DNA from 3 places in the Pseudoalteromonas sp. APC 3250 genome. Region 2 is predicted to be linked to each of the others. Evidence: predicted binding sites of a transcription regulator. Region 2 holds the regulator's gene; each other region holds the start of a gene.
The links. Region 2 encodes sigma-54, which starts transcription at its own class of promoters, with help from an activator protein. Its sites were predicted from a motif close to GTTGGCACGNNNNTNGNNT; they were not measured.
Positions count from the first base shown of each region.

Region 1: QL986_RS18140 (EF-hand domain-containing protein) is a predicted target of sigma-54. The motif match lies at 6,208-6,226, and genes of this name have one in related genera.
Region 3: QL986_RS11055 (DUF1328 family protein) is a predicted target of sigma-54. The motif match lies at 2,504-2,522, and genes of this name have one in related genera.

Region 1 is NZ_JASDCM010000028.1:4,730-15,293, forward strand. It holds gene QL986_RS18115 (lytic transglycosylase domain-containing protein) at 1-1,412, shown strand, start outside; gene pepQ (Xaa-Pro dipeptidase) at 1,530-2,852, shown strand; gene QL986_RS18125 (YigZ family protein) at 2,950-3,564, shown strand; gene QL986_RS18130 (TrkH family potassium uptake protein) at 3,658-5,109, shown strand; gene QL986_RS18135 (flagellar brake protein) at 5,134-5,796, shown strand; gene QL986_RS18140 (EF-hand domain-containing protein) at 6,309-6,521, shown strand; gene QL986_RS18145 (EF-hand domain-containing protein) at 6,592-6,804, shown strand; gene QL986_RS18150 (EF-hand domain-containing protein) at 6,943-7,155, shown strand; gene QL986_RS18155 (EF-hand domain-containing protein) at 7,220-7,435, shown strand; gene trkA (Trk system potassium transporter TrkA) at 7,521-8,897, opposite strand; gene rsmB (16S rRNA (cytosine(967)-C(5))-methyltransferase RsmB) at 8,973-10,268, opposite strand; gene fmt (methionyl-tRNA formyltransferase) at 10,261-10,564, opposite strand, start outside.
Region 2 is NZ_JASDCM010000005.1:84,247-94,810, forward strand. It holds gene kdsC (3-deoxy-manno-octulosonate-8-phosphatase KdsC) at 1-496, shown strand, start outside; gene lptC (LPS export ABC transporter periplasmic protein LptC) at 493-1,047, shown strand; gene lptA (lipopolysaccharide transport periplasmic protein LptA) at 1,037-1,576, shown strand; gene lptB (LPS export ABC transporter ATP-binding protein) at 1,573-2,298, shown strand; gene QL986_RS07265 (RNA polymerase factor sigma-54) at 2,368-3,867, shown strand; gene hpf (ribosome hibernation promoting factor) at 3,894-4,181, shown strand; gene ptsN (PTS IIA-like nitrogen regulatory protein PtsN) at 4,186-4,638, shown strand; gene rapZ (RNase adapter RapZ) at 4,658-5,500, shown strand; gene QL986_RS07285 (HPr family phosphocarrier protein) at 5,525-5,797, shown strand; gene mgtE (magnesium transporter) at 5,937-7,295, shown strand; gene QL986_RS07295 (YgiQ family radical SAM protein) at 7,373-9,556, opposite strand; gene QL986_RS07300 (SRPBCC family protein) at 9,846-10,394, shown strand; gene QL986_RS07305 (TIGR03899 family protein) at 10,363-10,564, shown strand, end outside.
Region 3 is NZ_JASDCM010000009.1:33,939-44,502, forward strand. It holds gene oadA (sodium-extruding oxaloacetate decarboxylase subunit alpha) at 7-1,788, opposite strand; gene QL986_RS11050 (OadG family transporter subunit) at 1,801-2,046, opposite strand; gene QL986_RS11055 (DUF1328 family protein) at 2,569-2,742, shown strand; gene QL986_RS11060 (hypothetical protein) at 2,790-2,981, shown strand; gene QL986_RS11065 (YcxB family protein) at 3,151-3,618, shown strand; gene csrA (carbon storage regulator CsrA) at 3,674-3,865, opposite strand; gene QL986_RS11075 (aspartate kinase) at 3,956-5,173, opposite strand; gene alaS (alanine--tRNA ligase) at 5,180-7,780, opposite strand; gene QL986_RS11085 (regulatory protein RecX) at 7,800-8,252, opposite strand; gene QL986_RS11090 (BPSS1780 family membrane protein) at 8,252-9,040, opposite strand; gene ribA (GTP cyclohydrolase II) at 9,441-10,064, opposite strand; gene QL986_RS11100 (TonB family protein) at 10,297-10,564, shown strand, end outside.

The sequences.
Region 1 (10,564 bases), on a different contig from region 2:
GCCTTTTTAAACGCTGGCGTCAAAATGGTTATTTAACGCCCGATGTTGTTTGGCAACGTGTCACTCTAGCGGCACAAGGCGGGTCTTATCGTTTACTGCCTTATTTAAAAACATTGTTGCCAGCCAATGAGCGCTACTTAGCCGATTTATACTCAAAAGTAAGACGTGACCCAAGTGCAGCGGCGGGGTTATACCGTTATAAGCGCAAAACAGTGAAAGAGGGTGAAATAGCGCTTTATGGTATTAAGCGTTTAATTTGGCGTGATAAAGAGTTGGCATTAAAGGCATGGCAAAAAATTGAGGGGTTATTTGATTACACTGATGATGAAAAAGCGGATGTATATTATACCTTTGCGCTTTCATTGGCGTCGAGCGGCCATAGCCAAGCTAGCTTCTATTTAAATAAAGTACCCAAAGAGCGCCAAGATCGTAAATTAATGCAATGGCAGTTAGCTAATCTACTCAAAACCCAAGATTGGGAGGGAATTGCGGCATTTTTTACAGGTAAAGAAAATCTTAGCTTAGGGCAACAGTATTGGCTTGCTTATAGTTATGACAAACGCGCAGATCATGAAAAAGCTAAGGCAATTTGGACTAAAGTGGCCGCTAATCGTGATTATTACGGCTTTTTAGCCGCTGCACGTTTGGGCATACCGGTTGATTTAAATGAGTTGCCCGTTAATGTAAATCAAGCTTTAGTAACAAGAGTGAGTAACGCACCGGGCTTTAAGCGTGCCAAAGCCTTGTATGAGTTAGAGCGCTTTACTGCTGCTCGACGCGAGTGGAATTATTTAACTGATACCTCAGCTGATGATGAAAAATTAGCTGCGTCGGTACTTGCAGCCGAGCTGGATTGGTTTGATAGTACTATATTCACCCTAGCAAAAATAAAAGCATGGGATTATGTGGATTTGCGTTTCCCTTTTGCATTTCAAGAAATGTTTGAGCGTTACAGCAAGCGAAGCAAAATTGACCTAACTTGGAGTATTGCTATTGCACGTCGCGAAAGCTCATTTGCACCTGATGCGCGCTCCCATGCAAATGCACGCGGGTTAATGCAGCTATTACCGAGTACGGCAAAGTATATTAATAAAGGCACGGTTTCTAATCGTCGTTTGTATCAACCAAAAACCAACATTCGTCTTGGGACTCGTTATTTACAGTATTTAAAAAAGAAAAACCACGGCAATGAGGTGTTAGCTACAGCATCTTATAACGCTGGGTATCATCGTATTAAGCGTTGGTTACCAGAAGAAGCAATGCCGGCTGAGCTATGGGTTGAACTTATTCCTTACAGAGAAACCCGAGATTATGTAAAAAATGTATTTGCTTATCGGCAGGTTTATCATACTCGCCTTGGTCGGGAGGGAAACCTTCTAGCCCCCATATTAGAAATGACGATGGGCGGATAGTAAAAATAAATCTACAACCACAGAGGGATATTTACACAGTACGTATCCCTCTTTTTTGAGCGCTTTGTGTATAAGTGGTAGACTCAAAGCAAGTTAAATTTAACAGATGGGTTTATTATGGAAAAATTAGCCGTTTTATACGCCGAACATATTGCAACATTGCAGCAGCGTACACGTACTATTTGTGAGCAAGAAGGGTTAGAAGGATTAGTCATTCATTCAGGCCAAGCTAAGCGCCAATTTTTAGATGATATGTATTACCCGTTTAAAGTTAACCCTCATTTTAAAGCGTGGCTACCGGTTATTGATAATCCACATTGCTGGATTGTGGTAAATGGTAGCGATAAGCCAAAACTTATTTTTTATCGCCCAATTGATTTTTGGCATAAAGTACCTGATGAGCCAAGAGATTTTTGGGCAGAATACTTCGATATTGAATTGTTATTACAACCCGATCAGGTTGAAAAGCTACTACCTTACGATAAAGCTAAATTTGCCTACATTGGTGAATACCTCGAAGTAGCACAAGCACTTGGCTTTAGTATTATGAACCCTGAGCCAGTACTTAACTATATTCATTACCACCGTGCTTATAAAACGCAATATGAACTTGAATGTTTACGTAATGCGAATCGTATTGCGGTTGATGGCCATAAAGCAGCGCGTGATGCGTTTTTTAATGGTGGTAGCGAGTTTGATATTCAGCAAGCTTACTTAATGGCAACGCGCCAAAGTGAAAACGAAATGCCATATGGCAATATTGTGGCACTTAACGAAAACTGCGCTATTTTGCACTACACCCATTTTGAGCCAAAAGCACCACAAACGCATAATTCATTTTTAATTGATGCGGGCGCTAATTTTAATGGTTACGCTGCGGATATTACCCGTACCTACGACTTTAAAAAGCAGGGTGAGTTTGCTGACTTAGTTAACGCTATGACAGCGCATCAAATTGAGTTAGGAAAAAGCTTAAAGCCAGGTTTACTGTATGGCGATCTGCATATTGATTGTCATAACCGTATTGCTCAGCTATTAAGTGATTTTGATATTGTTAAACTACCTGCAGCCGAAATTGTTGAGCGTCAAATTACCTCAACTTTCTTCCCGCATGGCTTAGGGCATCATTTAGGTGCACAGGTTCACGATGTGGGTGGTTTTATGCGTGATGAAACAGGGGCACATCAAGCGCCACCAGAGGGTCATCCATTCTTGCGCTGTACTCGCTTAATTGAGAAAAACCAAGTATTTACTATTGAGCCAGGTTTGTACTTTATTGACTCTTTATTGGGTGATTTAGCACAAACAGACAATAAGCAGTTTATTAACTGGGAAAAGGTCGAAGCGTTTAAACCTTTTGGCGGTATTCGTATCGAGGACAATATTATTGTTCACGAAGATAGCCTAGAAAATATGACGCGTAATTTATTACTCGACTAAATCCTTATAAAGACGAGTTAGCCAATACGCGCTAAAATAAACGGATACAAAGGGGCCTTTTGGCCCCATTTTTTTAATTAAAGCCTAAGTAAGTGCTATGTCTGAATATAAATACCCAGCCGAAGCTGTATTTCATCAAGAAGAAATTAAAAAAAGTACCTTTATCGTTCATATAGGTCACACGCCCGATCTAAATGCTGCGAAAGCCTTTATTAAAAATATTGAAGAAAAATATAGTGATGCACGCCACAATTGCTGGGCACATGTTGCAGGTAACCCAGGGGGCAGCCATGTTTATGGCTTTTCTGATGACGGAGAGCCCAATGGCACCGCCGGTAAACCCATGCTCAATGTGCTAGTGGGCTCAGGCTTAGGTGAAGTGACCGCTGTGGTAACACGTTACTTTGGAGGTATAAAGCTCGGTACGGGTGGGCTGGTGCGTGCTTATGGTGGTTCACTCAATAATGCCTTAGCAAAACTACAAACCGTGGTGAAAGTGCCGAGTGCTGAGCTGGTGGGCTTTAGTGAATACAGTATGCAAGGGGCGATAGAGCAATACTTAAAAACCAACTTTCAGGTACTTAATATTGAAAAGCAGTTTACTGCAAATATTGAGTGGACTATTACCATTGATAGTCGCCAAGCGCAGCAAGCCATCAAAGATATTTTTGATTTAAGCCACGGCGCAGTTGAGTTAACAATCAAAGAGTAATAGTCTTACATTCATTCCATTTAATGATTAAACATTAAATTTCGAGTCATACAGTAGTTATTTTAATTTACTAATAAAAAAGCGATACGCTCAATGCAATTTCGTACCATCATAAAAATTCTTGGCCAATTGGTTGCGCTATTCAGTATTACTATGGTGCCACCAGCGCTAGTGTCTTTAATTTATAAAGATGGTGGAGGGGTGCCGTTTGTTTTAGCCTTTATATTCAGTGTTGTTATTGGCTTAATGGCTTATTACCCAAATAGGCATGAGCATGGCGATTTAAAAGCCCGCGAAGGCTTTTTAATCGTGGTTTTGTTTTGGCTGGTACTAGGCGCGTTTGCCTCCTTACCGCTGGTATTTTTACAAGAACCCAATCTCTCTTTGGCCGATGCCGTGTTTGAAGCCTTTTCTGGCTTAACCACTACAGGAGCTACCGTACTGACCGGTATAGAGTATCTGCCTAAATCGGTATTGTTTTATCGCCAACAATTACAGTGGTTTGGTGGTATGGGGATCATTGTATTAGCGGTAGCAATCCTGCCAATGCTTGGCGTAGGTGGTATGCAGTTGTATCGGGCTGAGATTCCAGGCCCCGTAAAAGATTCCAAAATGACCCCGCGTATAGCCGACACCGCTAAACACCTTTGGTATATTTATGTGTCTATTACCCTTGCATGTACTTTGGCGTATTGGAGCGCTGGCATGAATTGGTTTGATGCAATTTGCCATGCTTTTTCTACGGTGGCTATTGGTGGTTTTTCTACTTATGACGCTTCAATGGGGCATTTTGATAGCCCAGTAATTAACTTTATTTGTGTGTTCTTTTTAATTATCGCAGCCATTAACTTTTCTCTGCATTATGCTGCTGTAGCGAGTCGTAATATTAGTGTCTACATTCGTGACCCTGAATTCAAAGTGTTTCTATGTATTCAGCTCGCGCTGGTGGTGATTTGTTTCACGGTACTTTCATCTCACGATGTTTATGCCAATGGCGATGAAACCCTCGATCAGGCATTGTTTCAAGCTGTATCTATAAGCAGCACCGCAGGATTTGCCACAGATAACTTTTCTGCTTGGCCTTTGTTTTTACCTATTTTATTAATATTCTCTAGTTTTATTGGTGGCTGTGCTGGTTCAACTGGTGGCGGTATGAAAGTAGTGCGCGTGTTTTTACTTTATCTACAAGGAGTGCGAGAGCTAAACCGCTTAGTGCATCCTCGAGCTATATACTCTATAAAGTTAGGACGAAAGGCGCTACCAGATAAAGTAGTTGAAGCGGTATGGGGTTTTTTCTCGGCTTATGCACTAGTCTTTATTATTATTATGTTAGCGTTAATGGGCACCGGGTTAGACAATATAACGGCATTCTCAGCAACGGCAGCGTGTTTAAATAACCTTGGGCCTGGTTTAGGTGATGTTGCTTCTCATTATGGCGCTATTACCGATACTGCAAAATGGATATTAACCGTGGCAATGGTATTTGGTCGTTTAGAGATATTTACCTTACTTGTGCTATTTACCCCAACATTTTGGCGTGGATAACGTTATAAATATCAGGAAGGAAATATGCGAAAAACCAATTTGGAAAAGTTAAACCAAATCGTCACGGGTGGCATAGTTGATTTAGAAATCCTCACCCCCACGAGTAGCCGACGCGTAAAAACAGAGTTTATAGGCTTATTAGAAAATAAGTTTATTATTTTAAATTACCCCAATGCAAAACGGCTCCCCATGGCAAGTGATTATTTACGCGATGGTGTGATGGTGGTGGTAAGAGCGCTTATAGAGGGCAGTGGTGGGCATGTTTTAGCGTTTCGTCAGCAGCTTATGTCTGTAGCATCTCACCCAGCTAAGTTATTGTTTATCGACTATCCTTCACAAGTACAGCTATTTGAACTGCGCTCGCAAGCGCGTATACCGACGCTGTTTCCAGCCAAGTTAAAATTATCGGATGATCGCCCTTCTTTTGAAGGCGTTATAAAAGATATTTCGTTAACGGGTGTTATGTTTGATATTAAAACAACCCAAGAAATCGACGACATTAAAGATATGCGTTGCATCGTAGTGTTTGATGAAGATACAAAGCACGAAGGGCAAATATGCAGTGTGAAAAAACATGCTAAGGGCATATATTGCGGAATTCGATTATTTGCCAGTGAAGAGCAAATGAAAGCCCTGATGGGGGATCACTTCATTGACCCTAATGCACTTGAAGTTGAAATTGTATAAGACCTGTTATCTTTCGACGCTGAACATTTTACAATTCTAAAATATCAACAAGCTCTAACATTTTCGCTCTTTTGCAACAAATAGCCATGTGTTGTTGTTATTTTTAAAAGCCATTTCAAATTTATTTTACAAATTCATTAAAAACAATTAGTTAAATATGTCTTTTATTCTAATTTTTTTGTTTATAACAAAATTAAACTCAACTCACCTTCCTTTTTGTTTATTTAATCCTCTTTTTTAGCGGTTGCTCACCGACTGTGTGGGGTTTTACCTAAACTCAACTCTTTGATTTTTATTGTTTTAATTTTATTGCCTTATCTACTGTTGCTAAAAAGCAACAAAATAACGAGTTAAATAGCGCCATTTCAGCTAGTTGCTGGTTAATTTATTGAAAATTATGGTTTTTATATTTTTGGCATCGAAGTTGTAATAGTCAGGCTGTATAGAACGAAACGTGATTTAAAGTAAAACACTTAATCGCATAAAACATAAACTTTGAAGGAAGATTGATTATGAAAAGCATTAATAAAACTTTAGCACTTATCGCATTAGCTTCATCATCAGCCGCTTTTGCAGCAAGCGACTTTGACACGCTAGACGTTGACGGCAACGGCGCAATCAGTCAAAGCGAAGCATCGGTTGATGCAAAATTAATGAGCATGTTTTCAGAGCTTGATACTGACCAAAACGGTGAGTTATCAAAACAAGAGTTCTCTAAAGCATAACCCTAAGCTATTAAAGTTTTGGGAGTTAAAAGCTCCCTCATTATTTAAACGATTTTAAGGAATACTCATTATGAAAACATTACACAAAACATTTGCACTTATCGCTCTTGCTTCTTCATCAGCTGCCTTTGCAGCGAGCGACTTCGACACACTAGATACCGACGGCAACGGTGCTATTAGCCAAAGCGAAGCATCGGTTGATGCAAAATTAATGAGCATGTTCTCAGAGCTTGATACTGACCAAAACGGTGAGCTATCAAAAGAAGAATTTTCGAAAGCATAAGGCAAGGCTAAGTATATTCTGAGTTGCCAAAGACAACCTAAATAGGCAAGGAAGCCTATGAAAGAGAATAACAAGGATCGTGATAGCTAGACACAATTTTTTGATAAACCATTGCATTACATTTTGAAGGATTAAATTATGAAAACATTACATAAAACATTTGCACTTATCGCGCTAGCTTCTTCATCAGCTGCTTTTGCAGCAAGCGACTTTGACGCGCTTGATACTGATGGTAACGGCGCTATTAGTCAAAGTGAAGCCGCTGTAAACGCTGATTTAACAGCCGCATTTACTGAGCTTGATACCGACGGTAATGGTGAGCTTTCTAAAGCTGAGTTTGCAAACTTTTAATTTTTGACTTTTTTCATTGCACAGGGATCTCAGAAAAGGATTTCCCTCTTATAGGAGAATTATTATGAAAGCATTAAACACAACACTTGCGATTTTAGTATTAGCGTCATCATCAGCAGCTTATGCAGCGGTAGATTTTGCCTCTTTTGATAGTAATGGCGATGGTGTAATTAGCCAGCAGGAAGCCGCCGCTAATAAACAACTAATGAACATTTTTGATGATTTAGATACCGACGGAAATGGTGAACTTTCTAAAGAAGAGTTTGCAAGAGTACAATAAGTATTAACCCATCATACTCCACTAAAGCCGCTTAATAGTCAGCGGCTTTTTTGTGTTTGTTGATTACTTAACTCAAGCAGTTTAATTATAGAAAAATAGCGCTAACTTGGAATAACTTTTCAACCACGTTAATGTGCTTTTTATCAATTAAGAACATGATTACATGATCGCCTGACAAAATAATTGTATCGTCATGGGCAATCAGTACATCGTCATTTCGCACAATTGCACCTATTGTGGTACCTGCTGGCAATTTAATATCGGCAATTGCGCGACCTACCACTTTAGAGGTATTTTCATCACCATGGGCAACCGCTTCTATGGCTTCTGCAGCCCCTTTACGCAACGAGTACACGTTTACAATATCACCACGGCGCACGTGAGTCAGCAATGCAGAAATAGTCGCTTGTTGTGGTGAAATCGCAATATCAATTTCGCCGCCCTGTACTAAATCAACGTAAGCGCCTCGTTGAATAAGTACCATGGTTTTTTGTGCCCCCATGCGTTTTGCGAGCATAGCCGACATTATATTTACTTCATCGTCGTTGGTAACGGCAATGAACACATCAACCTGTTCAATGTGTTCTTCAGAGAGCAGCTCCTGATCGGATGCATCACCACAAAATACCACGGTGTTGTCGAGCATTTCAGAAAGCTGTTCGGCACGCTCTTTACTTCGCTCTAGTAACTTAACGCTGTGGTTTCTTTCCAGTGAACGGGCTAGACCTGCACCAATATTACCGCCACCGGCAATCATGATTTTTTTATACGAGCGTTCCAGCTTTTGTAGCTCGTTCATTACCGCACGAATGTGTTTGGTTGCGGCAATAAAAAATACTTCATCGTCGGCTTCTATTACGGTGGTGCCTAAGGGTTTTATCGCTTTACCTTGGCGGTAAATAGCGGCTACCCGAGTTTCAACATTAGGAATATGCTGCTTAAGTGTAGATAGGGCATAGCCTACCAATAAGCCGCCATAGTAGGCTTTTACAGCCACTAAAGAGAGCATGCCATCGGCAAATTGCAGTACTTGTAATGCGCCAGGGTAGTCTATTAGGCGGCGAATATACTTAGTAACGAGTGCTTCTGGGGCTATGTAATGATCGACAGGTAAGTCATCATTATGAAAGAGTTTTTCGCGGTATTTTAAATACTGCTCAGAGCGAATACGGGCTATTTTGGTCGGTGTATTAAAAATACTGTAGGCAACTTGGCATGCCACCATGTTAACTTCATCTGAGCTGGTCACCGCAATAATCATATCGGCATCTTCAGCCCCTGCGCGACTTAACACGTCAGGGTGGGCGCCGTGGCCTGCAACACCTTGTAAATCGTATTTATCTTGCAGTTCGCGCAAGCGGTTACCGTCGATATCAACTACGGTTATTTCGTTTTGTTCACCCACTAGGTTTTCTGCGAGTGTGCCGCCAACTTGCCCAGCACCGAGTATGATTATTTTCATTATGTACCCGTATTATTAATACTAATTACATCAAAGTATTAGCTACCTCTAAATTGAAGTAGCTAAATGTGTTGCCTAGGCTTTTTTAACTAATTTAGCGTAGTAAAAACCGTCACTTTCGCCTGGTAATAACTGCAAGCCTGGTGTGGTTTTAGTGTCTTCGCTGTGCAAAGGAATATGCTCTGCGTCTCCATTATTAGCTAAAAACTTAGCAACTTGTTGTTGGTTTTCTTGTGGAAGCACCGAACAGGTTGCATACACCAATGTACCGCCTGGCTTTAACAATGGCCAAATGCTGTCGAGTATATCGCCTTGGAGGGTCGATAAATCGTTAATGTCGGATGCGCGACGTAACCATTTAATATCTGGGTGACGACGAATTACGCCAGTTGCAGAGCAGGGTACATCTAACAAAATACGATCAAACTGTTCTTCATCCCACCAAGTGTGAGGTTGCGATGCATCACCACATTGTAAGTCGGCGCCCAAACCTATGCGTTCTAGGTTTTGTTTAACACGTTCTAGGCGTGTGGCATCGCTATCAAGCGCAAGCACATCTGCGTCGGCAAGCTCTAAAATATGACAGGTTTTACCACCAGGCGCTGCGCAGGCATCGAGTATTGAATCACCATTTTGTGGGTCTAGATAGCGTGCAGCAAGCTGCGCTGCCGCATCTTGTACTGAACAGGCACCGGTATCAAACTCAGGAAGTGAAAACACATCGCGTGGTTTGCTTAGTTTAATGCCATCAATAAAATCAGGATTTAGAGTATGTTCAATATCGTTAGCGGTTAGCATTTCGCTATATTCTTGGGTGCTAAACTGCGATTGATTCACTCGAAGCCACATTGGCGCTTGTTGCTGATTAGCTTCTAGAATGTCTTCCCAGCTATCTGGGTAGGCTTCTTTTACTTGCTTTATAAACCAGTTTGGATGGTTGTATAAACACACCGGAATTTGTTTGGCTTTTTCTTCAAGCTCAGCTTGTTGGCGCTGAAAGCTTCGTAAAATGGCGTTAATAAGCCCTTTTAAGCCAAGAGCGCGTAATTGTTGTAACGCATTAACGGTTTCGCTAATTGCTGCATGCGGCGGTACACGCATGTGTTGTAGTTGGTAAATGCCTACATACAACAAAAACTGGAAAATACGGCGTTTGCCTTTAAGCGGTTGTTCTACTAAATGCTGACAATAATTTTCTAGGCTAGGTAAGTAACGTAATACTCCATAGCAAATTTGCTGCAGTAAGGCTTTATCTTTAGGAGATAGGCCTTGGCTAGCGAAAGGGAGTTCTTGATTAAGCGATGCGCCTTTATCAACCACGTTATATAAAGTTTCAGCGGCTAGCGCTCTGACATTGCTTACATTACTCATTATTTTCGCCTAATACGGTGCCGGGTGTGACCCAGTCGCTACGACCGTTTAAAAAATCATTAATTGCCATTGGCTTTTTGCCTTGTGGTTGTAATTCGCCAATAGATAAAGCGTGTTTACCACAAGCCACAACGATACCGTTTTTATCACTTGCTAATACAGTGCCAGCTGCGCCTGATTGTTCAACTACATTTGCTTGGTATATTTTTACCGTATTACCACGCATTTGGGTAAAGCATACTGGCCATGGGTTAAATGCACGAATGTTACGCTCGATTTGCTCGGCATCCATAGAC
Region 2 (10,564 bases):
AAAAGTAAAGCTATTAATTTGTGATATTGATGGTGTATTTTCTGATGGCCGTATTTACCTTGGAAACCAAGGTGAAGAACTCAAAGCATTTAACACCAAAGACGGATTTGGTATCAAAGCCCTGATTAACAGCGGTTTTGAAGTCGCCGTGATCACCGGGCGCCATTCTCATATAGTGCAGCAACGTATGAGCAGTTTAACCGTACAACATATATATCAAGGCCAAGAAGACAAACTCATAGCCTATCAAGAATTAAAACAAAAATTAGCGCTTAGCGATGAGCAAATTGCTTATATAGGTGATGATGGCCCAGACATGCCAGTAATGGAGCAAGTCGGTTTTGCGGTTGCCGTAAACGATGCTCATCCACTTATTAAACGTTTATCACATTATGTAACCCAACTGCCCGGCGGTTTTGGTGCGGTAAGAGAGCTGACAGACTTACTTATGCTCGAAAATAACAAGCCACTAACTAGCCAAGGAACGAGTTCATGAATGTAGCGCGCATTATACTGAGCGTTTTATTCATAAGCTGTATGGTTTGGCTCTGGTATCCTTATTTTACTAAGGTTGATATTACTGCAAGCGAAGAAACACAAGTTATTGCTAAGCCTGATTATACCGCTATTGAGCTAAAACAAACGGCTTATAATGAACAAGGTAAAGTGAGCCATAAGGTAACTGCGGTAAAAATGGAGTTGTATCAACAACTCGGTTTTACCTTTTTTGAAAAGCCTATATTCACTTTATACAACGAGCAGCAAACATGGCGTATTAACGCCGATGAAGCCACCCTCTACGACGACCGTCAACTGGTGTTAGAGGGTAATGTAACCGCTCAAAACTTAGTAGATAACGCCATGATCGATACGATCAACGCCCAGACCATCAATGTTGATATAAAACTATTAACCATGCAATCACAGCAGCCTGTCGTTATTACAGGACCTAATTTAAAAATCACAGGTAAAGGCCTTGAGGCCGATTTAAAAACCGAGGTGATTAAACTTATTAACCATACGCGAACCCTATATTATGACCAATAACCTATTTAAAATTTTAATTGTTCCCTCACTATTAATTGCTTTTAACAGTAATGGCGCTGAACCTGCTGAAGCCCCCGCTGCTAATCAAATTTCAATTAGTGCAGATAAGCAAGAAGGTCAATTAAAAGAAAACGTAGGCATTTTTGAGAAAAATGTTGAAATTATTCATGGTAATCGCCGTATCACAGCTGACCGTTTAGAAGTGCATAAACGCGATGAGCTAGGCGATAACAAACAGTTATTAATTGCCACAGGCAGCCCTGCATATTTTGAAGAAACACAAGCTGATGGCACCATAATGAGCGCCAGTGCTAATGAAGTGCGTTACGATGTGTCGCTGCGTTTTTTAACCTTAATCGGCGATGCAAGCATTGCTCAAGCAGGTCAAAAAATAACAGCTAAAAGTATCACTTACGATATCGAGCAGCAGTTAATTAGCGCAGAAAAAGACGAAAACTCAACAGACCGTGTACACACTATTTTAGTCCCTGTTGAAAATAAAAAAGAAGATGATAAAGGTCAACCATGAGCACATTAAAAGCAGAGCTATTAGCTAAAAGCTACAAAGGTCGTGAAGTTGTAAAAAACGTTGGCCTAGAGGTTGAAGCTGGCAGTATTGTGGGGTTACTTGGCCCTAATGGTGCAGGTAAAACCACCACTTTTTATATGATTGTAGGCCTTGTGCCTAGCGATAAAGGCAAAATATCAATTGATGATAAAGATATTACTTTATTACCGATGCACAGCCGAGCGCGTTTAGGGATTGGTTATTTACCGCAAGAGTCGTCTATTTTTAGAAAGCTGACTGTTTATCAAAACTTAATGGCTATCTTAGAAACACGTAAAGAATTAAATAAACAACAACGCGAAGATACCTTAAATAATTTACTTGATGAATTTAGCATTCAGCATATCCGCGATAGTCAAGGTATGGCTTTATCAGGTGGTGAACGTCGCCGCGTTGAAATTGCTCGCGCGTTAGCAGCAAACCCTAAATTTATCCTTTTAGACGAACCCTTTGCGGGGGTTGATCCTATCTCAGTATTAGATATTAAAAAGATTATAGAGCATCTTAAAAACCGAGGAATTGGCGTACTTATCACAGATCACAACGTACGCGAAACTCTTGATGTTTGTGAAAAAGCCTACATAGTTTCTCATGGAGAGTTAATTGCATCAGGCACTCCAGAATATGTATTAAACGATAAAACAGTACGCGATGTTTATTTAGGCGAGCAGTTCAAGCTCTAATATGTGTGTTATTACACTAAGCATCTGCTAATATTAATTATAATAATTTAAAAGGATTGTTAGAGATACATGAGGCAATCATTACAGCTGCGCATGGGCCAGCAACTTACAATGACTCCACAGTTGCAACAAGCAATTCGCTTATTGCAACTCAGTACATTGGATCTCCAGCAAGAAATTCAAGAAGCGCTCGATAGCAACCCCTTGCTTGAAGTTGAAGAACACGATTACAGCGAAGACACTGCAGGTAAAAACGAACAAAAAGCCGATAACGATGACTTAACGCTAAGTGCCTCAGCTGACGATAAACCTAGCGAGTATGAGCAAGATAGCGGCGAAGCAATGACCAAAGACACTATTAGCGATGATATGGCTATGGATGTTACTTGGGATGAATATATGAGCGCTGCGCCTGCCTCTTCATCGGGCCCAATGCCAGAAGATGAATCTATTTATCAAGGCTCTTCGACTGAAACGCTGCATGAGTATTTAATGTGGCAACTTCAACTGACGCCGTTTAGTCCTACCGATGAAGCGATAGCTATTGCAATTGTAGAAGCTGTAGACGACTCAGGGATTCTAACCCTTAGCTGTGAAGAAATATTAGAAAGCTTTAACCAAGAAAACGACGGCGAAGATGAAGTTGAACTTGACGAAATAGAAGCGGTACTAAAGCGTATTCAACTATTTGATCCAGTGGGAATAGCCGCGCGTAGTTTACAAGAGTGCTTGTGTATTCAGCTAAATCAATTTGATAAAGACACACCTTTTTTAAACGAAACAAAAATGATCTTAACCGATCATATTGATTTACTTGCTGCACGTGACTATCGCACGTTAATGAAAAAAACAAAGCTTAAAGAAGATGAGCTTAAAGAAATCATGACGTTGATTCATACGCTCAGCCCAAAACCGGCAGACACTATTGTCAGAGAAGAGTCTGAATACGTTATTCCTGATGTGTCGGTTAAAAAAGTTAAAGGTCGTTGGGTAGTTGAATTAAACCCAGATAGCATGCCTAAGATCAGAGTAAATAGCCAATATGCAGCTATGTCGCGTACGGTTAAATCAAGTGGTGATAGCCAGTTTATTCGCTCGCACTTACAAGAGGCTAAATGGTTTATAAAAAGCTTAGAAAGTAGAAATGACACGCTACTTAAAGTAACCAACTGTATTGTGCAGCAGCAACAGGCCTTTTTTGAACACGGTCCTGAGGCTATGAAGCCTATGGTGCTTAACGATGTGGCTGAAATGGTGGAAATGCATGAGTCGACTATATCGCGTGTTACTACGCAAAAATACATGCATACACCACGTGGCATTTTTGAGCTTAAATATTTCTTTTCAAGCCATGTAAGTACTGAAAATGGTGGCGAATGTTCATCAACAGCAATACGTGCATTAATTAAAAAATTAATCGCTGCAGAAAACTCAGCTAAACCATTGAGTGATAGTAAAATTGCAGATATATTGGCAGAGCAAGGAATTAAAGTAGCGAGGAGAACCATTGCAAAATATCGCGAATCTCTAGCTATTCCCCCGTCTAATCAACGTAAAAGTTTGATTTAAGGCGTACAACAAAGAGGAAAATGTTTATGCAACTGAATTTAACTGGTCGCCATGTAGATATTACCGACTCGCTTAGAGACTACGTAAATAGTAAATTTTCGAAGTTACAGAGGCACACTGATCACATAACGAATGTGCACGTTATTCTCGATGTAGAAAAACTAAACCAAAAAGCTGAAGCAACCGTTCATGTTAGTGGCGCTGAGATTTTTGCCTCTACTGAGCATCAAGATATGTATGCCGCTATAGACTCGCTCATTGACAAGCTAGATCGTCAAGTAATTAAACACAAAGAGAAACTTGCTCGACACTAACACTATGAAACTAAGCTCACTTATCTGTCAGGACTGCAGTAAAGCTGCGGTCCTTTTTAATAGTAAAAAAAGAATTTTAGAATTTATCAGTGAATTGGCTCACAATAAGCTGCCCTATTTAACACAACAAGATATTCTTAATGCATTAACTGCAAGAGAAAAGCTTGGAAGTACAGGCATTGGCCGAGGCATTGCTATTCCACATGGTCGCATGAGTGGAGCTCAAGAGCCCCTTGCTTTGATTTTAGTGAGCGAAACAGCTATTAATTTTGATGCGATTGATAACCGACCGGTTGACATTTTTGTCGCGTTAATTGTTCCCGATGGCGATAATCAGCAGCATTTGAAGATGCTAGCCACGATTGCTGATAAGCTCAATGATAAAGAATTTTGTAAACAGTTACGCGCCGCCAAATCGGATAGCGAACTGTATCAGGTTATCGTCAGTCAATCGTAGTAATAAAGAAAGGTGATAAATGGAATTAATAATTATAAGCGGTCGCTCAGGGTCAGGTAAATCTGTGGCGTTACGCGTTGTGGAAGACTTAGGTTATTATTGTGTAGACAATATTCCTCTTAATTTATTACCATCATTAGTGCGCAGCGTTTCCGACAGTTATAATAAAATTGCTGTGAGTGTTGATGTGCGTAATCTACCTAAAGAGCAACAGCAATTTAATGAAATACTCGAATATTTACCTGGTTTTACTAAACCAACGGTATTTTATTTAGACAGTGACGATCAAACATTAATAAAACGTTTTTCAGAAACGCGACGTCTCCACCCTTTATCTATTGATTCTTTGCCGCTTGATTTAGCCATAAAAAAAGAAAAACAACTGCTTGATGTATTGATTAATCGTGCTGATTATATGATTGATACCACAGATTTAAGTGTGCATCAGCTTGCTGAATCTATTCGTGAAAAAATACTCGGAAAAAAAGATAAACAACTGATCATTACCTTTGAGTCATTTGGTTTTAAACACGGCATCCCTAAAGAAGCAGATTACGTATTCGATGCCCGTTTTTTACCAAACCCGCATTGGGAGCCTGAACTTAAGCCACTTACGGGGCTGGATCAACCAGTAAAAGACTACCTAGCAAGTCACAGCATAGTGCAAAAATTTACATGGCAAATTCAAACATTTGTGCAAACATGGCTGCCGCATTTAGAACGAAATAACCGCAGCTACTTAACCATTGCAATTGGCTGTACCGGTGGGCAACACCGCTCTGTTTATTTAGCGCAAACCATTGGTGAAAGCTTTGCAATGAGTCATCCTAATGTAAAAATTCGCCACCGAGAACAAGAATAAAATCAAAGCTTGCGAGAACATGTCATGCGGTTAGAAAATACATTTTTAATAAAAAACAAATTAGGATTACACGCTAGAGCGGCGACAGTATTAGCTCAGCTTTCTGTGCAATTTGATGCCACAATCACTTTATTTCAAGATGACAAACAAGCCGCTGGCGATAGCGTGCTGGCACTTATGTTACTCGAAAGCAGCCAAGGCAAAGAAGTTAAGGTGGTATGCGAAGGCCCCGACGCTGAGCCTGCACTTAGCGCAATAGGTGAACTCATCGACCAACGATTTAATGAGCAAGAATAAAAAAGTTCATTATTAACTCATCATCCTAAGCTTAGGTTAATAGTGGTTGAGTTAGTTTGCTCACATAAAGTAAGATAAACTAAAATTGAATAGCATTTATACCCTTCCAGCATGTAATACAATTTAATTAAGGACGCCAATGCCTGAAGCTTTAGAACAAGATATTCCACTACAACAACTAAAACAGGTGACTAAGTCACTAAATAGTGGTCAATTTGTTCAAGTTAGACGCATGCTGGCAAAAACGGCGCCTTGTGATACCGCACTTCTTTTAGAATCATCCCCGCATAAAATTCGCCGTATGCTCTGGCAGCTTGTTGATCCTGATGTACAAGGTGATGTGCTTGAAGAGCTGTCTGAAGATGTACGTTTGGGCATTATTGCGCAAATGGCACCCGAGCACATTGCTGCCGCAACCGAAGACATGGGCCATGATGACTTAGGGGAAGTACTACGTAGCCTACCTGACACCGTTTATAAAGATGTTGTTAGCGCTATGGATATTCAAGATAGAGAACGTGCAACGCAGGCTTTATCGTATCAAGAGCGCTCTGCTGGCGCATTGATGAATATCGATACCGTTACTATTCGCCCCGATGTGACTCTAGATGTGGTACTGCGTTATATTCGCTTACGCGGCGAATTACCTGAGGGTACAGATGACTTATATGTGGTTGATGAAAATAACTGCTTTTTAGGCGCCCTATCGCTGAGTACTTTATTAACTAATCCCCCTGAAAAAATTGTTCATGAGTTAATGGATGAAGACTGTGAGTCTATTCCTATTTCAATGGATGAGAGCGAAGTTGCACAATTGTTTGAGCGTCATAACTGGATATCGGCACCGGTTGTTGATGACAACGCACACTTGCTTGGGCGGATCACCATTGATGATATCGTTGATGTTATTCGTGAAGACGCTGAGCACAGTTTACTGGGTTTAGCGGGTTTAGATGATGAAGAAGATACCTTTGCACCTGTGTTGAAAAGCTCTAAAAAGCGCTCAATTTGGCTGGGTGTAAACTTACTAACTGCATTGCTGGCTGCAATTGTGGCGAGCTTTTTTGAAAACACCTTAGCTATATTACCAATTCTTGCTGTGCTCAATGGCATTGTCCCGTCAATGGGTGGGGTTGCAGGCAGCCAAACCTTAACTTTGGTTATTCGCGGTATCGCGGTGGGTCATATCAACCAAACTAACCAACGTTTTTTATTATTAAAAGAACTCGCTATCGGTGCGATTAATGGTATGGTTTGGTCTATCCTAATTGCCGGTGTTGTTGCGCTTTGGCAATGGGATTTCAAACTCGGTGGTGTTTTAGCGTTTGCTATGTTTATGAATTTAGTTGCAGCAGGTATTGCGGGTGCTAGTATCCCACTATTGCTTAAAAAAATGAAAATAGATCCAGCACTTGCAGGCAGTGTGGTACTAACCACGGTAACTGATATTGTTGGTATATTTGCCTTCTTAGGTACTGCGACTTGGTTATTGATTTAATCTTTTTATAAACAAAAACACCGCATCAATACTCGGTGTTTTTGTTTAAGCCGATAGTTACTTTACATAAGTTAAGGCTACTTAGCGCGCTGGCGATTACCACCTACCTTAGGCTTAGTGTTGGCTTTTTTAAACTGGCTAAAGCCAGTATGACGAGTCAGCGCAGGACGACCGCCCTTATTGCCTTTACCGCGTTTGGTTTGCCTTTCATCTCGGCCTTCTTCTGGCACTAAACAATTTGGACCTTTACCAATAAGCTTGGCTTTGCCCATGTTACGCAGGGCTTCGCGGATCATTGGCCAACCGGCAGGATCGTGATAGCGTAAAATTGCTTTATGCAAACGACGTTGGCGCGCTCCCTTAGGCACAGCAACTTGCTCAGTATTATTTTTAATATTACGAAGCGAGTTCATTTCTGTGTGGTAAATGGTGGTAGCGTTGGCCATCGGTGATGGATAAAAGTTTTGTACCTGATCAAGCTTAAAATCATTCGATTTCAGCCACAAAGCCATGTTTACCATGTCTTCATCTTTAGTCCCCGGGTGAGCAGAAATAAAGTATGGAATTAAATACTGCTTTTTACCCGCTTCTTTTGAGTACTTATCAAATAACGCTTTAAATTCATCATAGGCGCCCATACCCGGCTTCATCATTTTTGATAATGGGCCGTCTTCTGTGTGCTCGGGTGCTATTTTTAAATATCCACCAACATGATGGGTTACTAGCTCTTTAACGTAACGAGGATCACGTACTGCAAGGTCATAACGCACGCCCGAAGCAATTAAGATCTTTTTGATCCCTTTAACCTCACGCGCCTTTTTATATAAGTCGATAGTGGGTGTGTGATCGGTATCCATATGCTTACAAATATCAGGATACACACACGACAAGCGACGGCACGTACTCTCTGCTTTTTTGCTGGTACAACGCAGTTTGTACATATTTGCAGTTGGCCCACCTAAATCAGAAATAACCCCCGTAAAGCCCGGCACTTTATCTCTAATTTGTTCAATTTCTTCGATAATCGATTCTTGAGAACGGCTTTGTATTATGCGCCCCTCATGCTCGGTAATAGAACAAAACGAACAGCCGCCAAAACAGCCGCGCATAATATTTACCGACGTTTTAATCATATCGTAAGCAGGGATTTTATCATCGCCATAACTTGGATGTGGTATACGCTGGTAAGGTAAACCAAACACGTCATCCATTTCCTGAGTTTCAAGCGGATAAGCCGGCGGATTCACCCAAATAGAACGATCGCCATGACGCTGAAATAACGCCCTTGCACAACCTGGGTTGGTTTCTTGATGTAAAATACGTGATGCATGGGCATACAAAGGCTTATTAACGCTAACCTGCTCAAATGCCGGCAGTTTAACGTAAGTTTTTTCCCACGGCTTAGGACGAGCAGGCTGGATGGTAATTGGTTTTGCAGCTTCTGCTTGTAAATCGATGCCGGCTTGCTTAAATTCTGATTTAGCACAGCCCACATCATCCGCGCCATAAGGATTAGGAATAGGGTCTATTTTACCAATTTTATCAATGGCTGTTGAGTCACTGCCACGCCAACCAGGTAAAGGCTCTTTACGAATAACTGCCGTGCCTCTAACATCCTGTATGGTATCGATGGTTTCACCGGCAGCGATACGATGCGCTACTTCAACTAACGGGCGTTCGGCATTACCATAAATTAAAATATCGCCTTTAGCGTCAAATAATACGCTACGACGTACTTTTTCTTGCCAGTAATCATAATGAGCAATACGGCGCAGACTGGCTTCAATGCCCCCTAACACTAATGGCACATCTTTGTAGGCTTCACGACAGCGTTGTGAATAAATGATCACTGCGCGATCTGGGCGTTTACCGCCGACATTTCCTGGTGTGTATGCGTCATCATGGCGCATTCGTTTTTCAGCGGTGTAACGATTGATCATCGAGTCCATATTACCGGCTGTAATACCAAAAAATAAGTTAGGCTTACCCAATGCCATAAACGCATCTTTAGAGTTCCAATCTGGTTGAGCAATAATACCCACTCTAAAACCTTGCGCTTCTAGCACTCGGCCAATTACGGCCATCCCAAAACTAGGATGGTCTACATAAGCATCACCGCTAATAATAATAATATCGCAGCTATCCCAGCCAAGCGCGTCCATTTCTTCGCGTGTTGTTGGTAAAAATGGAGCTGTGCCATAACACTCAGCCCAATACTTGGGGTATGAGAATAAGGCGCGTTCAGCTTTTAATGTGCTCATAAAATTGGCCGTTCAATAACAAAAGGCGCGAATTATACCCTATCGACATCCCCGTTGATATAGCACAAAATGAAAGCGCTGATTAAAAATTGTTTACCTTTATGGCATTACTAAAACTAATAAATCATCTAAACTTATTACGGCTAATGTCTGCTTTTGGAATAATACAAGGTAGATAAAATAGATCAAAAGCAACCGCGACTTCGTTAAACTATTAAATAATTAATAATTGATAGACGCTGTAAATTAAAATAGATGAGGAATACCTATTAAACTACTTAAAAAAATAATGCAGTTTTCAATCATTTTACTCCTGGTTTTTGTTGTCGTTGGATTATTGTTACCACAAAATTATCATGTGCAAAAAAGTATAAAGATTAACGCACGCGCTCCCGTAATAAAGTCATTAGTTGAGGACTTTACCCAGTGGTATAAATGGTCGCCGTGGCAACAAATAGACCCTAATATTAAGTTTAATATTGGAGAACCGAGCTCTGGCGCAGGAGCCTACCAATCTTGGGAAGGTAAATGGGGCAAAGGCGAAATGACAATATCGTCATTAAGCGATAATGAAGTTGTATTTAGTGTGTTATTTAATCAAGAGCATATTATCACTAGCAAATTGCTATTTAGCCCGCACACAAAAACCGTCACGTGGCATATAGAAGGACAAGCAACGATGCCGCTTATTTCTGGGTACGTTGCTATATTTGCTGAAAATATATTAGGTAATATAGTGACCCTAGGGCTAAATAACTTAAAAACGGTCGCTCAACTCAGTGATGCACAAGCAATAATGGAAAGCCATGACAGTCAAAACCGCACAAGCCAGGATTAAACTTGCCAATATTATTGAGTCACTGCTAGGTTACTCGGTCACAAAAGTGAGTAATACGCCTGCCATTGATGAAAAAACCTATAATCCTCAAGGTAAAGCCAAATCGCTTTATAGTATTAATAGCGAGCATTCAATTTTAGCGCGTGCTCAAAAAAGACAAGACTTACTAC
Region 3 (10,564 bases), on a different contig from region 2:
TACTCCTTAAGCTAATGCAATCATTGCATCGCCGGTTGACACTGAATCACCTTCAGAGACAAGCACGTCTGCAATTGTACCGGTATGCATGGCGCGTACTTCGGTTTCCATTTTCATGGCTTCCATAATAATCACCACATCACCTTCATTTACTACCTGACCTGGCTTTACTTTAATTTTAAAGATATTACCGGCAAGTGGCGCATTAAGAGTTTCACCTGAAGCAACTGATGCCGACTGTGGAATATGCTCAGAGTCTTTTAGCGTCACCTCTTTAAGCTCACCGCCTTGAGCAACCACGACATCGTATACTTTGCCATCTACTTTAACGCTGTATTGCTCAGCCTTAACGCCTTTATTGTTTGCCGCTGATTTTTCAGGTGCTTTATTGGAGCTATCATCAGCGCTAGGAACAGGTTCAAATGCGTCAGGGTTATTGCGGTTTTTAATAAACTTCAAACCAATTTGTGGGAATAAGGCATACGTGAGCACATCATCAATTTGCTCATCAGCAAGCGTTAAGCCTTGCTCTTGCGCAAGTTTACTTAATTCAGCCTCAAGCGTTTCAAGTTCAGGTTTGATCACATCTGCAGGGCGACAGGTAATTGCTTCGCTGCCATCAAGTACACGCTCTTGAAGCTCTTTATTCATTGGTGCAGGTGTTGAACCATACTCACCTTTTAATACGCCAGCAGTTTCTTTGGTAATGGTTTTATAACGCTCACCAGTGAGTACATTTAATACCGCTTGAGTACCAACAATTTGTGAGGTAGGTGTAACGAGTGGAATAAAGCCTAAATCTTCACGTACTCGTGGAATTTCAAGTAATACTTCGTTTAGTTTATCAGCAGCGCCTTGCTCTTTAAGCTGATTTTCCATGTTAGTTAACATACCACCTGGCACTTGGGCTAATAAAATTCGGCCATCAACACCTTTTAAACTGCCTTCAAACGCAGCGTACTTTTTACGTACGTCTCTAAAGTAAGCTGCAATTTCTTCAAGGTGGTTTAAATCAAGCCCAGTATCACGCTCAGTACCTTCCACGATTGCAGCAATTGTTTCAGTTGCTGAATGACCATAAGTCATACTCATAGACGATACAGCCGTATCGAGCATATCAATACCGGCATCAATCGCTTTTTGATACGTTGCGGTACTTAAACCCGTTGTTGCATGACATTGCATGGCAATAGGAATTGAAACCGTTTCTTTTAAGCCTTTAATCAGTTTTTCTGCATCGTAAGGCTTAAGCAATCCCGCCATATCTTTAATACAAATTGAATGGCAACCTAATTCTTCAAGCTGCTTAGCAAGTGTTAGCCACATATCCAATGTGTGTACTGGGCTTACCGTGTAAGAAATCGTACCTTGGGCATGCGCACCTACTTTAACCGCCGCTTTTATGGCAGTTTCTAAGTTACGTACATCATTCATGGCATCAAAAATACGAAATACGTCTACGCCATTTTTGTGTGCGCGCTCAACAAACTTTTCAACAACGTCATCAGCATAATGGCGATACCCCAATAAGTTTTGACCGCGAAGTAACATTTGCTGGGGTGTATTTGGCATCGCCTTTTTAAGCGCACGAATACGTTCCCAAGGATCTTCGCCTAAATAACGAATACATGAGTCAAAGGTAGCCCCACCCCAAGACTCTATAGACCAATAACCTGCGTCATCAATTTTTTTTGCAATAGGTAACATGTCGTCTAATCGCATGCGGGTAGCTAAAAGCGACTGATGTGCGTCTCGAAGTACGAGCTCTGTTATTTTTAATTTAGCCATTGGTATGCTCCTCTAATTATTATTTGTTTTGTACTGAGCAATGGCAGCACTAATTGCAGCGATGTGCTCATTTGGCACACCTTGAGATTTAAAAGATGGTGTTCTCTGTGATACTTCAAGTTCTGGCTGAGAAAATTTGCTAGCCAGCTTAGACATAACTGTCACTGCACCAATCAATAAAGAAAGAAATACAAACACCCCCACCATACCGGTTAGCATTAAATTGCCTGCAGTTGTGAGCAAAGCCCCTATATCCATAATTCTCCCCTGTTCAAAACTGAATACATAAAAAGTCAGTTTATTTAAATAAATATTCACCAATAGTAACAAAAACTATTCTTTTGTCTACACATTGTAAATTGGTAAAACCAATTAATCTAAAAGTAACATATCACCAATAAGGTTAACACCACCTAAAATAGCTTATTTAACCTATATATATAGATGGTAAAAATGTTCGTTATAAACAAAGAATATATAAAAACCCTAATATTCTGTAAAAACACATAAAAATATACCTAATGAGCTAATCCACTAAAAACTGCCAAAGCAAATGTTAATTGGTCTTACCAAAATAACGACTGTAAAAACTATTTATTATCTCATCAGACACCACTGTGAATAAGTTACAGATAAAACCGTAAAAATTACCAACCTAATATAAAACCAAACTGAAAAAGATAAGTTAAACCGTTGATTTAAAACAAAATAAAATACTGGCATATTACTCGCTTATATAAAAACAACACTTTAACACTTAGATAAATCAAGGAGATGACAATGTTACGCTGGACAATTACATTTTTGGTGATCGCACTAATCGCAGCCGTTTTAGGATTTGGTGGTATTGCAGGAGCCGCAGCAGGAATTGCTAAGATCATATTTTTTATCTTTTTAGTTTTACTGGTTATTTCACTTGTCTCTGGCGCTTTACGTGGTAAAAGCCCCAGGTAGATAAGAAACAACGAACTTTTTTAAATTTATATACAAGGAATTACATTATGAAATCATCAACACTTAAAGCAGCAGCTATTGGCCTATTCGCAAGTGCATTTATTATGGGTTGTGAAGACAATCATGCAGAAGAAGCCGGTGAACGCATCGACGAAGCCGTGACAGATGTTCAAAATAAAGTAGAAGATGCCTGTGAAGAAGTAAAAGAAGGTGTCAACGCTGAAGAAACAAATTGCTAATTCAGCCCCTTTTTAAAGAGCGACCATTTGGTCGCTTTTTTTGTGTTTAATACTAGTCGCCAAGTTGCTACCCATTAATTATAAACTCTGAACTATTAATTCTTTTTAAGCTGCGCATTTACCACATAGCTTGCTAAAATGATAAAAAATAGCTTTTAAGTATAGATGCATGGTATTTACGACAACCTATAAACTCGATAAACCTTACTTTTATGAATGCTTCGACCAATCGCTGCCTTATAGTAAACGCGCGCAACCTAAATATTTTTTATTAGCACTGCTTGTTGTATTGGGATTATTTGGTATTTATGGTTTAGGAGATCATTACCTAGGTACATTTTTGCTGATGCTAGCCCTACTCGAATGCATCGCCTTTTACTATCGCCGCCCATGGTGGGTTACCAGGCAAATGCTAAGCAGAGCGTCTGGTTCTGAAGTCACTCTCACCTTCGACGAAGACGGAATAAAATCAACCAATCATTACAAAAATTACCAGTTAGCTTGGCACGACATTAACGAAATTATTACTACAGATTGTGGACTATTGTTAAAAAGTAAAAGCGGTATGCAATACATTTCTAAGGCAATACTCGACGAAGAAACGATTGATTTTATAAACAAAAAAGCCACTCAATGAGTGGCTTTTACAAATGTCATAGTTATATTAACTAGCACATTTTATACTATGTTGATTAAGCATTGCCCGGATTAGGGTTAGACTTTTCAGCTTGTATGCGCATGTAAATTTCTTCACGATGAACTGATACGTCTTTAGGTGCGTTAACACCGATACGAACTTGATTTCCTTTAACACCTAGAACAGTAACGGTTACTTCGTCACCAATCATAAGGGTCTCGCCTACTCTACGAGTTAGTATTAGCATTCTCTTGCTCCCATGTTCCAATAAAATTATAAGATTCCGCACAAACATTTTAATTAAAATTAGACTAAAAAGTAAGTAAAAACTCTCAATCTATTCATTTTCTGTTAAAAATGTCTTATGTAATGCACGAACAGCCAGCTCTAGGTATTTTTCATCTATTAAAACTGAAATTTTGATCTCTGAGGTGGCAACAAACATCACATCAATGTTTTCTTGTGCTAGCGAATCAAAAAATAAACTCGCTACCCCGGAATGAGATTTCATCCCCATACCCACCGCTGACACTTTCGCCACATTGGTCAATCCGTCAATTGCATGTGCGTCAAATTGCTGTTGCTCAGCCGTTAACAAATCAAGTGCGTTTAAGTAATCATTTAAATGCACAGTAAAAGCATAGTCGACTTTTTCAACTTTATGATTAATTTGATTAATCATATCTATTTCGATGCCATTATCAGCAAAAAGTTTCAAAACTTTTGCAAGATGTTTGGTGCCTTGCGGCATTCCATGCACCTTAATTAAGCACTCATCTCGATTAAATGCAATACCCGATACGACATTGCTTGTCACGTCGCTCTCCTCAAAACTAATTAACGTGCCTTCATCGGGTTTAAAGCTAGATAACACCCGCAGAGGAACATTGTGTTTACCAGCAGATTCTACAGAGCGAATATGTAATACTTTAGCGCCTAAACTTGCCAGCTCAAGCATTTCAGCAAAGGTAACATGACTTAAACGTCGTGCGTTAGGTTCCACACGCGGGTCTGTAGTATATACGCCATCAACATCGGTATAGATCTGACACTCATCGGCTTTTATTGCACCAGCAATTTCAACCGCTGAGGTATCGGTGCCACCACGGCCAAGCGTGGTCACGTTGCCCTCAATATCGCGCCCCTGAAAGCCGGCAATAATAGCAATACGGTTATGTTCAAGTTCATGTTTTAAACGCGTTGCCGCAACTTCTTCTACACGGGCTTTACCGAACATGTTATCGGTTAATATATTCACTTGATCGGCTAGTAAGCTTACCGCTGAATGGCCGCGTTTAATAATGGCTATCGCTAATAAAGCGATAGAGACTTGTTCACCGGTACTCAGTAATACATCGAGTTCACGACTACTCGGGCGAGAGTCGATTTGTTTGGCAAGATTAATTAAGCGATTGGTTTCTCCCGACATTGCCGAAAGCACCACCACCACTTGGTGGCCTTGTTGCTTGGTTTTAACAACAAGGTCGGCGACCGCTTCAATACGCTCTATTGAGCCTACCGAAGTGCCGCCAAATTTTTGAACTATAAGTGCCACTTAAGCTTAAGTACGCTCAGTTAACCAAGCTGTTACGCTATCAAGTGCTGCAGTTAAATTTTGTGGCTCAGAACCACCCGCTTGCGCCATATCTGGACGACCGCCGCCTTTACCACCGACTTGGCCTGCCATGTGATTAACTAACTCACCCGCTTTTACTTTGCCAGTTAAGTCTTTAGTTACACCCGCAATTAGGCTTACTTTGTCGCCGCTGGCAACACCTAAGGCAATAACACCTGAGCCAATTTTATTTTTAAGGTCATCAACCATACCGCGAAGCGCTTTTGATTCTGTGCCCTCAACGTTGGCCACTAACAATTTAACCCCGTTAATTTCAACCACTGAATCAAGTAACGATGCACCTGCCGCACTGGCTAGTTTATCGTTAAGCTGGGCAACTTGTTTTTCAAGCCCTTTCGACTTTTCAAGCAAGGCAGTTACTTTTTCAAGCACTGACGCATTGTCACCTTTTACAAGCGCTGCAACATCAGCTAATTGTTGCTCTTGCTCGCTTACAAAAGCAATTGCCTCTGCACCTGTTACCGCTTCAATTCGACGAACACCAGCAGCAATACCGCTTTCAGATACAATTTTGAATAAACCAATGTCACCCGCACGCTCTACGTGTGTACCACCACAAAGCTCGATTGAGTAATCACCAATAGTCACAACGCGTACTTCGTCATCGTACTTTTCGCCAAACAGTGCCATTGCACCTTTTGCTTTAGCATCATCAATTGCCATTAGCTCAGTGTTAAGAGCAAAGTTACGACGAATTTCGTCATTCACTACGCGCTCAATTTCGCGCAGTTCTTGTTTGGTCACCGCTTCAAAATGTGAGAAGTCAAAACGCAGACGATCTGGCTGCACAAGTGAGCCTTTTTGCGATACGTGCTCACCTAAAAGCTGACGCAGTGCTTCATGCAAAATATGCGTAGCGGTGTGATTTTTCTTAATGCTGTCACGGCGCGCATCGTCAATAGTTGCATCCACTTTATCGTTAACGCCAATACGCCCTTGAACTGTTCCATGGTGAGCAAAAGCATTACCCAGTTTAGTGGTATTAGTCACCACAAACTCACCGCCGGCTACTGTGATTGTTCCGCTATCACCAATTTGGCCGCCTGATTCAGCGTAAAACGGAGTACGGTCTAAAACAATAATACCTTGTTGACCATCTTCAAGTAATGATACAGCTTCGCCACCAGCAAAAATTTCTACCACTGTGCCACTGTAATGAGTGCTATCGTAGCCTTTAAAGTCAGTGTGCTTGTCTGATTTTAATTGGTCATTGTAATCAGCCCCAAACTTACCCGCTTGTTGCGCAGTTTTACGTTGTACTGCCATGCATGCTTCAAAACCTTGATGGTCAATCGTCATCTGGCGCTCACGCGCAACATCGGCTGTTAAATCAGCAGGGAAACCATAGGTATCGTAAAGCTTAAATACTAAGTCACCCGGGATCACATCCCCGGTTAAATCACTTAAGCTTTCTTCTAAAATAGCTAAACCACGCTCAAGCGTTTTACCAAACTGCTCTTCTTCAATACGTAGTACTTTTTCAATAATTTCTTGTTGCTTAGCAAGCTCTGGGTACGCTTGACCCATTTGCTCAATAAGTGCAGCAACCAATTTATAGAAAAACGCGCCTTTAGCACCTAACTTATTACCGTGACGTACTGCACGACGAATAATACGACGCAATACATAACCACGGCCTTCATTTGATGGCATAACCCCATCTGAAATTAAAAATGCACACGAACGAATATGATCGGCTACCACGCGAAGTGATTTATCATCCATATCTTGTGCATTGGTAACGCTTGCAGCGGCCGCAATTAAGCCTTGGAATAAGTCGATTTCGTAGTTTGAATGCACACCTTGTAAAATAGCTGAAATACGCTCAAGGCCCATACCTGTATCAACAGATTGCTTAGGAAGTGGCTCCATAGTCCCGTCGCTTTGACGGTTGTATTGCATAAATACTAAGTTCCAAATTTCAATGAAACGGTCACCATCTTCTTCAGGTGTGCCCGGAGGACCGCCCCAAATATGCTCGCCATGATCATAAAATATTTCAGAACATGGACCACAAGGACCCGTATCACCCATAGACCAAAAGTTATCGCTCGTTGCAATACGAATAATACGATCTTCAGGTAAGCCTATATCGTTAGCCCAGTAGCCAAAGGCTTCTTCGTCATCATGGTAAATGGTTACTAACAGCTTTTCTTTTGGTAGTTTTACAACCTCAGTTAAAAACTCCCACGCAAATTTAATTGCATCTTGCTTAAAGTAATCACCAAAGCTGAAATTACCTAGCATTTCAAAAAAGGTATGGTGACGTGCTGTGTAACCTACGTTTTCTAAATCGTTATGTTTACCACCAGCACGCACACAACGCTGCGAACTGGTTGCGCGTGTGTAAGGGCGGCTTTCAGCGCCTAAAAATACATCTTTAAATTGCACCATACCGGCATTATTAAATAACAACGTGGCATCGTTACCCGGTATAAGCGAACTAGAAGGAACAACTTGGTGTTGCTTGCTGGCAAAAAAGTCTAAAAACTGTTGCCTAATTTGTGCGGTAGTCATGTGCTGCATGTGAAAGTCTCACCTGTATTTACTGTGCTTGCATTGCAAAATTTATTTGATCATAGCTAAATCCTCGATACATTAAGTAGCGCACGCGCTTAGCTTTTTCTTTGTACTCGAGGTTTGCCGGTGTCGTTGAATATTTTTTGTTGTACGCTTCCTGCGCGAGCTCAAACCAATCTATTTCCAGCTCTTCAATCACTGTTTCAAGCAGTGCTCTATCAATCCCTTTGCTCATGGCCTCACTTTGAATTCGCTTTAAGCCATGGCATTTAAATATGTGCTTTCTTACAAACCCTTCACAGTAACGCTGCTCGTTAATAAAATTGTGCTTTTCGCACCAATCAAGCAGGTTTTCTATGAACTCGTCGGTTGCTTCTCTTTGCTGTAACTTTTGGGTTAACTCTCGGCGCGAATACTCTTGCCTTCCTAGTAACCAAAGCACATAGTTTTTTAACTTTTGTTTTAACGTATCATCCATTAAGCGTCAAAGCGCCCGCTTTGCTCGCTACTTAAAGGCTTAATGTTACTGTCATCACTTGGTGGCACAACGGGCATAAAAATAGCCTGATAAGAAACAAAGAAACTAATGTAGCAAATTGGCATTAAAATCAACAGCGGTAGTAGCGATAAGAACATCGACACCACAATTAATAATGCGCAAATAATACCATAAACACTCAGTGGTAAAATATTATAATAAAACACCATAAACGAACTTTTTAAGGCATTTAAAATACGTTGTTCTTTATTAAAGTAAACCAGCGGTACCGCATAGGCAAACGAAGTAAAGTATATCGACAGCGCAATTAAAAACAGTGCCACATTGGCAAACGAAATACTCTCAAGCATTTGGCTAATTGCTGTATTAGGATCTAAGTCAGGCTGCGTCATAACCGCCATCGCATCGGCAAATAAACCATTGGCGAGCAGCGCAATTAAAATACCGGCACCCATTTGATAAAGCGCTAAGCGGAATAAGCCTAACCGATTTCCTTTTGCTGAAAAGGGCTTCAAAATGTCGGCTAACATAATTTTTCCGCCTTGCTGCTTGGTAAGCACGGCTTGATAAAAACCAGCGGTTAAAAATGGTGTAGCCAATGCTGCGACTATTTGTAATAACGGCAAAAATAAAGACAACAAGCCAACAATGCCAATAAACAAGTGCATAAAGATAAAGGTTAATGGCTGAGTTTTAAAAATTAGCCAACCCGCTTTAAACCATTTTAATGCCGCATCCGCTTTAAAAATTCGTAATTGTGTAGACATACTTGCTCTTAATTAAAACAAAACACGCCGAGTATAACTCGGCGTTGGTTGGTATTACATAGGTGGCGGCGATAAATGCCGTTAATATTAGGGTCTGTTGCCCTTTACGGATTAAAATTTGTTCAAACTAGGGGCGATTTAATCGCGGCGCGAGGTTTGTAACCTAGTGGGCTAAGTCAAAACCGAGCAAAGCTTCCGCGTCCTGCTCACGCCCCTTACCTACATCCATGTAGGCAACAAAGAGTAAATCGCCCCTAGGCAGAACCCTTCGGGCAGCGCCTGTTTGGCATTGATGCTGCGTTATCGCCTATTTATGGGGAATAACCACACCACATAGGCTCTGCCTTGCCTAAATACCAAACAGACTGCTGCAAATTTAACCTTGAAAGGTCAACAGACCCTAAGGTTTTTTAATTTTCTTAATATCTAGCATATGAGAGCCATGCTTAATTTTAGTCTCTAAATACGCCTTGTTACCTGAAAGCCCAGCTTTAATGTGTGCATGAGTGCCCACAACAGAGTCCACCTCTATGCCAGCATCTTTTAATGCGTTAAGCTTTTTAGGATTGTTAGTCATTAATTTTACATGCTTTAAATTAAGCGCATTGAGCATTAATACAGCATCCGAAAAATCACGTAAATCATCAGCAAAGCCCAAATGATTGTTGGCCTCGTAAGTGTTCATACCTTGTGACTGCAGTACATACGCATCAATTTTATTATATAAACCAATACCACGCCCTTCTTGGCGTAAATAAAGTAAAATACCGCCTTGTTCGTGCATCATTTCAATACACTCATTTAACTGCTCACCGCAATCACAACGTGACGAGTGAAACACATCACCGGTTAAGCATTCAGAGTGCATACGAATAAGCGGAACATCTTGCTCGGTATCGGCGTTTTTAAACACTAACGCAACATGCTCTTGGCCATCTTTTAAGCCACTAAAGGAAATAATTTCTGCAGGAATATCACTATTTTTGCCAACATTAAGCTGGACTCTTGCTCTTACTTGCGCCACGACCAATCCAAATATTAAAAAACTACGACACGATAAAGTGATAATATCACAAAATAGGTTAAATACACCGTAGTACAAGACTGTTTATGGCAAATATATGGCGACGATAGCGACTATTTTCAATCTTAAACCGCAAATATATTACTAGCGAGCGTTTACCTTGATTTACCTAAAGTGATGACATATACATAAGGATTTGCTAATTTGTTATCGACAAATAATAGGGATCATTATGAAATTAAACAAACTTGCATTACTGATGGGCTTAGGTTTATCTGTATTGAGCACCACGTCATTTGCCGAACAAACAAATAACGCTCAAGCCGTTTTCAACGACGCGTATCAAAATTACTTAAATGCGATTAAAACCAAAGAAAATGTGCAACAAGCCGCGGAGCAGGCTTACACATTAGGTAAAACTGTTTACGGTGAAAATGCTGATAACACCGCAAACTTAGCGATTAACTATGCAAAATCAATTAATCGATACGGTAAACAGT